2 regions of the Burkholderia sp. IDO3 genome follow, and region 1 is predicted to be linked to the other one. Evidence: riboswitches for the same ligand, from Rfam matches in the RefSeq annotation. Region 1 holds a riboswitch; the other holds the start of a gene.
The links. A riboswitch is a leader RNA that binds a small molecule or an ion and turns the genes downstream of it on or off. The one in region 1 is predicted to bind cobalamin.

Region 2: linked by a shared signal. The riboswitch ahead of DCN14_RS27690 (hypothetical protein) and the one ahead of DCN14_RS12840 (CbtB domain-containing protein) in region 1 are both predicted to bind cobalamin.

Annotation. Positions count from the first base shown of each region.
Region 1 covers NZ_CP028962.1:2,803,841-2,808,531, forward strand. The annotation lists gene metE (5-methyltetrahydropteroyltriglutamate--homocysteine S-methyltransferase) at 1-287, opposite strand, end outside; gene DCN14_RS12830 (LysR family transcriptional regulator) at 416-1,324, shown strand; gene DCN14_RS12835 (CbtA family protein) at 1,347-2,069, opposite strand; gene DCN14_RS12840 (CbtB domain-containing protein) at 2,083-2,292, opposite strand; cobalamin riboswitch at 2,326-2,464, opposite strand; gene DCN14_RS12845 (histidine phosphatase family protein) at 2,521-3,108, shown strand; gene DCN14_RS12850 (inorganic phosphate transporter) at 3,290-4,691, shown strand, end outside.
Region 2 covers NZ_CP028963.1:2,788,645-2,793,335, forward strand. The annotation lists gene DCN14_RS27685 (iron ABC transporter permease) at 1-852, opposite strand, end outside; gene DCN14_RS27690 (hypothetical protein) at 849-1,517, opposite strand; cobalamin riboswitch at 1,525-1,779, opposite strand; gene DCN14_RS27695 (ATPase) at 1,946-2,296, shown strand; gene DCN14_RS27700 (cell division protein ZapA) at 2,293-2,607, shown strand; RNA gene ssrS (6S RNA) at 2,688-2,869, shown strand; gene DCN14_RS27710 (EVE domain-containing protein) at 2,939-3,400, shown strand; gene DCN14_RS27715 (SIMPL domain-containing protein) at 3,581-4,321, shown strand; gene lgt (prolipoprotein diacylglyceryl transferase) at 4,421-4,691, opposite strand, start outside.

The DNA of each region.
Region 1 (4,691 bases):
GCCACGCGGAAATAGTTGTCGAGCGCGTCGCCGTGGAAGCCCTGCACGCGCTTGGGCAGGTTGCCGAGCGTGAAGCTCATGTCGAGCACCTGGTCGTAGAACGCGAAGTCGCCGATCGGCGCCAGATCCAGCTCGCGCTGGGCGCGCCAGTGACGCTGGCGCAGCTCGGCCCCGAGCGCCTTCAGCTCGTCGCGCGACGATTCGCCCTTCCAGTAGCGTTCGAGACCGAACTTGAGTTCGCGCTTCGCGCCGATGCGCGGAAAACCGAGGTTGTGTGTCGTAACCATAACGCTGCCGTCCAGAGAAAAATTGAAGATCCGGCAGCCATGATAGGGATTTCAAACCATGAAATAAAATGGCATTATTTCATTCATCCATTAAATCTATTCATGCATCTGTTGAGCGAGCACTATCCATGCTGGAGCGATTCCATCTCGTCGTGATCCGTGAGGTCGAGCGCCAGGGCTCGCTGACGGCTGCGGCCAATGCGCTGCATCTCACGCAATCGGCGCTCAGCCATACCGTCAGGAAGGTCGAGCAGCAGCTCGGCACGCCGATCTGGGATCGGGAAGGACGCGGGCTGCGGCTCACGCAGGGCGGGCAATATCTGCTGAAGCTGGCGAACCGGCTGCTGCCGCAGTTCGAGCTCGCGGAGGAGCGGATGAAGCAGTACGCGAAGGGCGAGCGCGGCACGCTGCGCATCGGGATGGAATGCCACCCGTGCTATCAGTGGCTGCTGAAGGTCGTGTCGCCGTACCTGGCGCGCTGGCCGGACGTCGACGTCGACGTGAAGCAGCGCTTCCAGTTCGGCGGCATCGGCGCGCTGTTCGGCTATGACATCGACGTGCTGGTGACGCCCGATCCGTTGAACAAGCCGGGGCTGCGCTTCGATCCCGTGTTCGATTACGAGCAGGTGCTGGTGGTCGCGGACGCACACCGGTTCGCGCATGCCGACTACGTGACGCCCGAGCAGCTCGGCGACGAAATCCTGATCACGTACCCGGTCGAAACGGACCGGCTCGACATCTACAACCAGTTCCTGACGCCCGCCGGCATCGTGCCGCGGCGCCACAAGTCGATCGAGACGACCGACATCATGCTGCAGATGGTGGCGAGCGGGCGTGGCGTGGCCGCGCTGCCGAGATGGCTTGCCGACGAATATGCGGACCGGATGCCGGTCGTGCCGGTCAAGCTGGGCAAGCAGGGAATCGCGAAGCAGATCTTCCTCGGCATCCGCGAAGCGGACGCGTCGATCGACTATCTGGCCGCGTTCGTCGCGCTCGCGCGCGAATCGACGTGGAGCGCGCCGCGCATGCTGCGCTAGGCGCGCCCTGTTGCGATGCGCGTCAGGCGGCGCGCATGCCGATGCGTTCGCCGCGTTCGACCCACGCGCCGAACAGCAGGCCGATCGTCGTCCACATGATCACCTGCATGCCGATCGCCGCCACGCGGAACTTCCACAGCACGGCTGCCGGAAAATCGGCCGGTAACTCGCTGACCGACGGCAACCCGAGCTGCACGGCCGCGATGATCGCGATGAACACGAGGCCCGCCACGATCGACGCGTTCCACTGGCCGAGCTTCGCCAGCAGATGACGGCGCACGTTGACCGAGAACACCATCGTCGCGATCGAGATCGCGATCATCAGGAAGAACAGGCCCGTGCGATAGCCGATCGTGTCGGGGTCGCCGACCGATGGCGGATTGGCCGGGTACTTGATGTTGGGCACGATCACGAGCGCGACGAATGCCGCGAGCGCGAGCCACGCGGCGAGCGGGCGTGCCGGGAGGCGGCTGCCTCGTCCGTATGCGAACGCGAAGACCAGCGAGAACAGCCCGCCGAATGCCGCGCCGTAGGTCACGACGCCCGTCAGCAGGCCGAGGCCTGCCTGCGTGTGACGGCTGACCAGTTCGGGCTCCGGCGCTTCGCCCTTGGCGGCATCGGATTTTTCTTCGAAGGAGATTGCCTGATCGACTTGCGGTTCGCCGACGATTTTCGCGAAACCGAACGTAAGGAGACCTGCGGCGATGCCTGCGAGCATCCCGCGCATGAGCAGCTTTCCGACCATCTTCTACTCCGCGTCAGTGGCAGGGAAAACCAAGCAGATGGCGGCCGTCGTGCACGAACTCGTGCACGTACATGCCCGGCACGATCGACGTCGCGCCCTGTTCCGCGCCGACGAAATACAGCGCGAGCAGCAGGATCAGACCGACGAAGATGGCCCACGGCAACAGTTCGCGGACGGGGATGGGCGCCGGCACGACAGCCGGCTTCAGCACTGCTTCGCTCATGGATGCACCTCAGGGGAATCGCGCCCCGACAAATGTTGGATGGAGTACGAACGCAGGTCTGGCTTCCGGGATCGGATATCCCCGGTTACAGTGGCGCGACCGCGCCGGAATTGCACCGGCTTCCACGTTTCGTATCGGGCGAATTGTACGCGCGAACGCGCGCGTATTGAAGGCCCGGACATGATCGGCACTGCCCCGCCCTGCCGCCTCGAACAATCGACCACCGACATGATCCAGCCTGTCTCGCTGCGCCTGATCGCACATGCATCGACCCGTGCGATGCGCACCGGCACGTTCCCCGACGACGATCCGCTCGACGCGCACGGGCTGGCCGACGCCGCCTCGATGCACGAGCGGTTCATCGGCGTCCCTCACGCGATCGCGCTGAGCAGTCCCGCGCTTTGCGCGCAACAGACCGCCGATGCGCTCGGGCTGCGCGTGCGGCTCGACGATGCGCTTCGCGATGTCGGCTACGGCCGCTGGCGCGGCAAGCGGCTGCACGACCTCGCGCGCGACCTGCCGGACGAACTCGGCGCATGGCTCGGCGATCCGCGTGCGTCGCCGCATGGCGGCGAATCGTTCGAAGACGTGGCATGCCGCGTCGGCGCATGGCTCGACGGCCTGCCGCCCGGTCGCGACGTCGTTGCGGTCACGCATGCGGCGATCGTTCGCGCAGCCATCGCGCATGCGCTTCGGATGGCCTCGCAGGCCACGATGCGCATCGACGTCGCGCCCCTGTCGTGCACACTATTCGTCAGGTCGCACGACAAGTGGACGGTGACCACCGATGACGATGGGCGCGATGCCGGCGCGTAAGCCCGGTGTTCACCATAGGGATGACGATTCGGGTCCGGGCAGCGCGGCTGCGTCACGGATGGAATGGCCGCGCACGCATTTCTTACATACCTGTAAGAAAACAATTCGTCGTCCCGACTGTCATCAAACTGACTGGTAGCCGAAGCTAGCATCGGACGCGGTTCCCTTACGAGATGCCGTCATGAATCAACCTGCTTCGTCCGCCGCCAATACTCCCGGCTCCACCGAACGCACCCGACAGGTCGGCTATGCCGTCTTCCTGCTGGTGCTCGCGATCGGCGCCGTCTATATCGCTACCCACCTGATTGCCGATCTGTCGCCCGTCCGCGAAGGATCGTTGTTCCCGTACCTGATGCTCGGTGCCGCGCTGCTGATCGCGCTCGGCTTCGAGTTCGTCAACGGCTTCCACGACACCGCGAATGCGGTTGCGACCGTGATCTACACCCACTCGCTGACGCCGAACGTCGCGGTGATCTGGTCCGGCATGTGGAACTTCCTCGGCGTGATGGTTTCGAGCGGCGCCGTCGCGTTCGGCATCCTGCAGTTGCTGCCGGTCGAGCTGATCCTGCAGGTCGGCAGCGGCTCGGGCTTCGCGATGGTGTTCGCGTTGCTGATCGCCGCGATCGTATGGAACCTCGCGACCTGGTACTTCGGGTTGCCGTCGTCGAGCTCGCATACGCTGATCGGCTCGATCATCGGCGTCGGGCTGATGAACCAGCTGCTGCACGGTCCGTCCGGCACGAGCGGCGTCGACTGGGGCCAGGCGCTCGGCGTCGGCAAGTCGCTGCTGTTCTCGCCGATCGTCGGCTTCCTGTGCGCATCGCTGCTGCTGCTCGTGCTGAAGGCCGTCGTCCGCGTTCCGGCGCTGTACAAGGAGCCGCCGAAGGACCAGCCGCCGCCGTTCTGGATTCGCTGCCTGCTGATCCTCACCTGTACCGGCGTGTCGTTCGCGCACGGGTCGAACGACGGGCAGAAAGGGATGGGCCTCATCATGCTGATCCTGATCGGCACGGTGCCGACCGCATACGCGCTGAACAAGGCCGTCACGCCGGCCGAATCGCAGACGTTCGTCGCCGTCGCGAACCAGGCCGCCGCGACGTTCGCGAAATACTCGAACGGCGTCGCACCGTCCGCGAATCCGCGCGCCGACGTCGAACACTTCGTGCAGCGCCGCGAGATGACGCCGGCCGTGCTGCCGGGCGTGCAGCAACTGTCCACGTCGCTGGCGACCGCGGTCGGTTCGTCGGGCTCGATGGCGGCCGTGCCGCAAGGCGACGTCGACAACGTGCGCAACACGATGTATCTGGTGTCCGAAGCGATTCGCCTGATCGAGAAGTCGGGGCAACCGGCATTTTCCGCCGATGACAAGCTCGCGATCGACAACTACCGCAAGCAGCTCGACCATGCGACCAAGTTCATTCCGACGTGGGTGAAGGTTGCCGTCGCGATCGCGCTGGGTCTCGGCACGATGGTCGGCTGGAAGCGGATCGTCGTGACCGTCGGCGAAAAAATCGGCAAGCAGCATCTGACGTACGGACAGGGCGCCTCGGCCGAGCTCGTCGCGATGCTGACGATCGGCGCGG
Region 2 (4,691 bases), on a different replicon from region 1:
CGCCGCAGGCAGCAGCATGCGCTGGTCGTTGCCGAACGCAAGCCGTAGCGCATGCGGAACGACGAGACCGACGAAGCCGATCGTGCCGGCCGTCGTCACCGCCGCTGCGGCCGCCAGCGACGCGACGAGGTAGATCCGCACCCGCAGTCGCGCGACCGGCACGCCGAGCGCGAGCGCGGTCGCGTCGCCGCGCAGCAGCACGTTCAGTTGCGGCGCGGCAGGCAGTGCGATGCACGCGGCCAGCAGCAGCGCCCCCCATGCGAACCACGGCGCCGTCACGCCGTTCAGGTCGCCCGTCAGCCAGAAGAGGATGCCGCGCAGCCGGCCGTCGGGCGCGAGCGACAGCAGCAGCGTGACGAGCGCGCCCCATCCCGCCGCAATCACGACCCCGGTGAGCAGCAGCCGCGGCGACGCATCGCGCGAATCGCCGCGCCACAGCTCGCGGCGAGCCAGCCCGAGCACCAGCGCGACCGACACGAGCGAGCCGGCGAACGCCGACGCATCGACGAGCCACCATGCGGCACCCGCGATCATCGCGACGAGCGCGAAGCCGGCCGCGCCGCCGGACACGCCGAGCACGTACGGCTCCGCGAGCGGATTGCGCAGCAGCACCTGCAGCAGCGCACCGGCCAGCGCGAGCAGCGCGCCGCATGCGAAGCCGGCGAGTGCGCGCGGCAGCCGCAACGTGCGCACGATGTCGGCGAACAGCGCATCGCCACCATGCGGGACGAGCGACGCGAGCGCTTGCCACGGCGACATCGGCACGCTGCCGATCGACAGCGACGCGACGAACAGCAACGCGACCGCGACCGCCAGCGCGCCCCAGATCGTGGCGGCCCGAGCGGCGCTCATGCGCTGTGCGGCATCGCGCACGACGCACGACGCATCCGCTGAGCGCCGTTGCCGGCCGAACGCGGCACGGTCGCGGCGCTTTCGCGTGTTGTGGGGGTACGCAAGCTCGTCATCCTTATGGAACAAGGGGTTGTTGAAGCGTTCGCGGGCGTATCGCGACGCGGCAATGTCATCGCGCACCGCGACGTCGCCCATCCCGTGGCCGCCGAGCCGCATCCCGCGACCTCGCGCCCCGCCGCGCGTCGGCCGTACCGGCTTGATGCCGCGACGCTCCGGCGGGCCGCGGCACCTGCGTGCAGCCGACGTTCTGCGCAATATAGTGGAAGCCGCCGTATCGGGTCGATGTCCGCACGCGCGGCGAGATCCGGCGTATCGAATCCGGTGCACTGCGCGGCCGCATCCGCGAGCGCGCGCGGCACGCGCGATACGATCGTCGCCGGCCACGATACATCGACGATCGCGGCGCTCGAGGCGGCACGCACGGCCGCCATCACGGCGCACGTCGCCGCGAATCTCGCCGAATCGGCGTGCGCGGCAATCCGCGCGACGTCGGCGAGCGACAATCCGCGCTGCGCGCCGAGCGCCGTGCGGACGATTGGGGTCAGCATCGAAGACAAGTCCCGTGAAGCACTGCGCGCCCCGCTTCCCCGCAGGCCGCGCGTCACGAAGCCCGTGCGGGCCCCTCGCCTCGGCCGGTATCCGGGCTGCAGCGTACCGGCTCGCCTTCCCGCGCATGTCGCGCGCAGTGGCCCGTGCCCGCGTGCGCAACCTGCACGTCGGACACGCCCGAGCCGGCCTGCGTCGTACGACGCGGCCGCTTACCGTTGCGGGGGCAGCGCAGGTTGGCGCTTTCCTGGCGGAGTACGCGCCCTGCTTCCCGTTTAACCGCGCGACGCACGCGCGAGCACCGAGGCGGCGCCAGTTTAGGAGCGGGCCGCACGAGCGTCAAGAAAGCGGCCGCGCGCGCGTTTCGGAGCACGCTCGACGCGCGTATTCGAGGCAAGAAGCGGGGGTGTTACGACTGGAAACGTTACAGATGTCGGAATGCGCGTTATTCCGCGCTAAAATGCTGGGTCTTTAGAGGACGCAGCAGATGCTCAACGAACTCGAAACCTTATCTCAAAATATTGGCCGTCTGATTTCGCTGAACAAGCGCTATCACACGGAACGGCTCGCGCTCGAGGAGCAAGTCGCGCAATTGCGCGCGGAAGCGGACTCGGTCCGCGCGGAACTCGCGCAACTGCGCGAGGAACGCAATGCGCTCGCGGCCGAGCGCGACACCCTGTCGGCAAAGATCGACGACGCCCAGGTCAAACTGAACGCGATTCTCGAAAAACTGCCGCGCTCGAAGAGCGCGGAGCAGGCCGACAACCAGCTCGATCTGCTCGACGCGCAGGCGCGTACGGATAGCGATGACGCGGCCAGCCACGGAGAACATGCATGAGCACCAAGCAGATCGAAGTCTCGATTCTCGGTCAGCCCTATCGGCTCGCCTGTTCGGCCGAGACCGAAGCGGCGCTGCTCGAGGCCGTCGCGCGCGTCGACGCCGAAATGTCGAAGATCCGCGCAAACAGTTCGGTGCGCGGCATCGATCGCATCGCGGTGATGGCTGCATTGTCGCTGGCGTCCGAATTGCTGCGACTGCAAACCAGCGTGCGGCACGGTGAAGCATTTCCGGCGGAGGAAATCCGTCGTACAATGCACCAGATGAACGAACAGCTCGGCGCGGTGCTCGCACAGCACGAGACGCAGTAACGTTTGATCGATGCGTCGATTCCCCTTGATCTCGGCGATCAACGGTGGTCAAATTGGCGCAACGAAACACAGTTCAGTCAGCTTCCCTGCCTGGTTCGCCAAGGTCATATATTCCTTGAACCAATGCCATGTGCACGGTTGCGGAAATTTGTAGCACGGGCGCGCGCGTCACTCTGTCTGATGTACCCGAAGTGCTGCTAACTGCGACCAATTCTGAACCCCAGGTTCAGGATGCCGGCCTAGCGGCCAAGGCGGGGGCCTATCCAACGGCATCGGGAACTCCCGATGCCGTTTCCTTTTGCAGCAGCCCTTTCTGCGTCGATCACGATCCATGCAATACTGGCTGATGAAGTCCGAACCGGACGAAGCAAGCATCGACGATCTCGCGAACGCACCGCAGCGCTCGCTGCCGTGGACTGGCGTGCGCAATTATCAGGCGCGCAATTTCATGCGCGACACGATGAAGATCGGCGACGGCGTGCTGTTCTATCACTCGAGCTGCCCCGAGCCGGGCATCGCGGGCCTTGCCGAAGTGTCGTCGACGCCCTACCCCGATCCCACCCAGTTCGATCCGGAAAGCCCGTATTACGACCCGAAGTCGACGCAGGAAACGCCGCGCTGGCTGCTCGTCGACGTGCGCTTCGTGAAGAAGTCACCGCTCGTGCCGCTCGCGGCGCTGCGCGAACATGACGCGCTCGCCGACATGCGCGTGCTCGCGCGCGGCAACCGGTTGTCGATCACGCCCGTCACGCGTGCGGAATGGCGTTTCATCACCGAAAAGCTGATGAAGTAGGCGTGCGCGAAAGGTCAAATCCGGTCAGCGCGCGCCACTGCCGCGGAACTCGCGGCGCGTTCGCGCAGCCTAAGCAACCGCCGTCCGCCGATCTGGCCGACGGCGGTTTTTCCGTCGCGCGGTACGCCCGCGTCGCGCACGCGTGATCCGCGTGCGCGCCCTCGCACAAGGAGTCCAACAATGACCAAGAAATCCGCACTCGCGCTGTCGCTCGCCCTCGCCGCTGCCGTGCCCGTCGCGCTGACGCTCGCGTCGCCCGCCGCGCACGCACAAACCGCGAACCCGCACTTTCCCGAGCCGGCGGGCGTGTTGTCGCTGTCGTCGCAGGCCAGCGCCGACGTGCCGCAGGACATCATCCACATCACGCTGTTCTACGAGCAGCAGGCAAAGGATCCGGGCAGCCTCACGTCCGCGCTGAACCAGCGCGCCGACGCAGCGCTTGCGCAGGCGAAGGGCGTGTCGGGCGTCACCGCGCACACCGGCGCGTTCTCCGTGTATCCGAGCACCGATCGCGACGGGAAGATTTCCGCATGGCGCGGCCGCACCGAAGTCGTGCTCGAATCGCGCGATTTCGCGGCGGCGTCGAAACTCGCGGGCCAGTTGTCGAACCAGATGCAGGTCGCGAACGTCGAATTCTCGCTGTCGCCCGACGCGCAGCGCGCAGCCGAGCAGAAGCTCACCACCGAGGCGATCAAGTCGTTCCGCGCGCGCGCGGACGAAGCCGCGAAGGCCTTCGGCTACAGCAGCTACTCGATCCGCGACGTAAACGTCGGCGGCGGCCGCAACGTTCAGCCGTATCCGCGCATGATGGCGATGGCCGCGGCACCGATGGACAGCGCGAAGATGAGCGCGCCGATCGCGGTCGAAGGCGGCAAGGCGACCGTCTCGGTAACGGTCAACGGCTCCGTGCAGATGAAGTAACGCGCATCGCGCCGCCGCAGGCGGATGCGAAAACGCCGGCCCGAGGGCCGGCGTTTTTCATGGGTGATCTTGCGTGCGATGCATCACCTGCATCGACGGTTACGCAGCCGCATGCTTCGCGTGGCGGCGATACGCCCACACCATCAGCGCGATGCCCGCGATGATCATCGGCAGCGACAGCCACTGCCCCATCGACAGGCCGAGTGCGAGCAGGCCGAGGAAATCGTCCGGTTCGCGCGCGAATTCGACGGTGAAGCGCGCGAGGCCGTAACCGATCAGGAACAGCGCGGACACGGCGCCCATCGGCCGCGACTTGCGCGAGAAGAAGAACAGCACGAAGAACAGCGTAATGCCCTCGAGCGCGATTTCA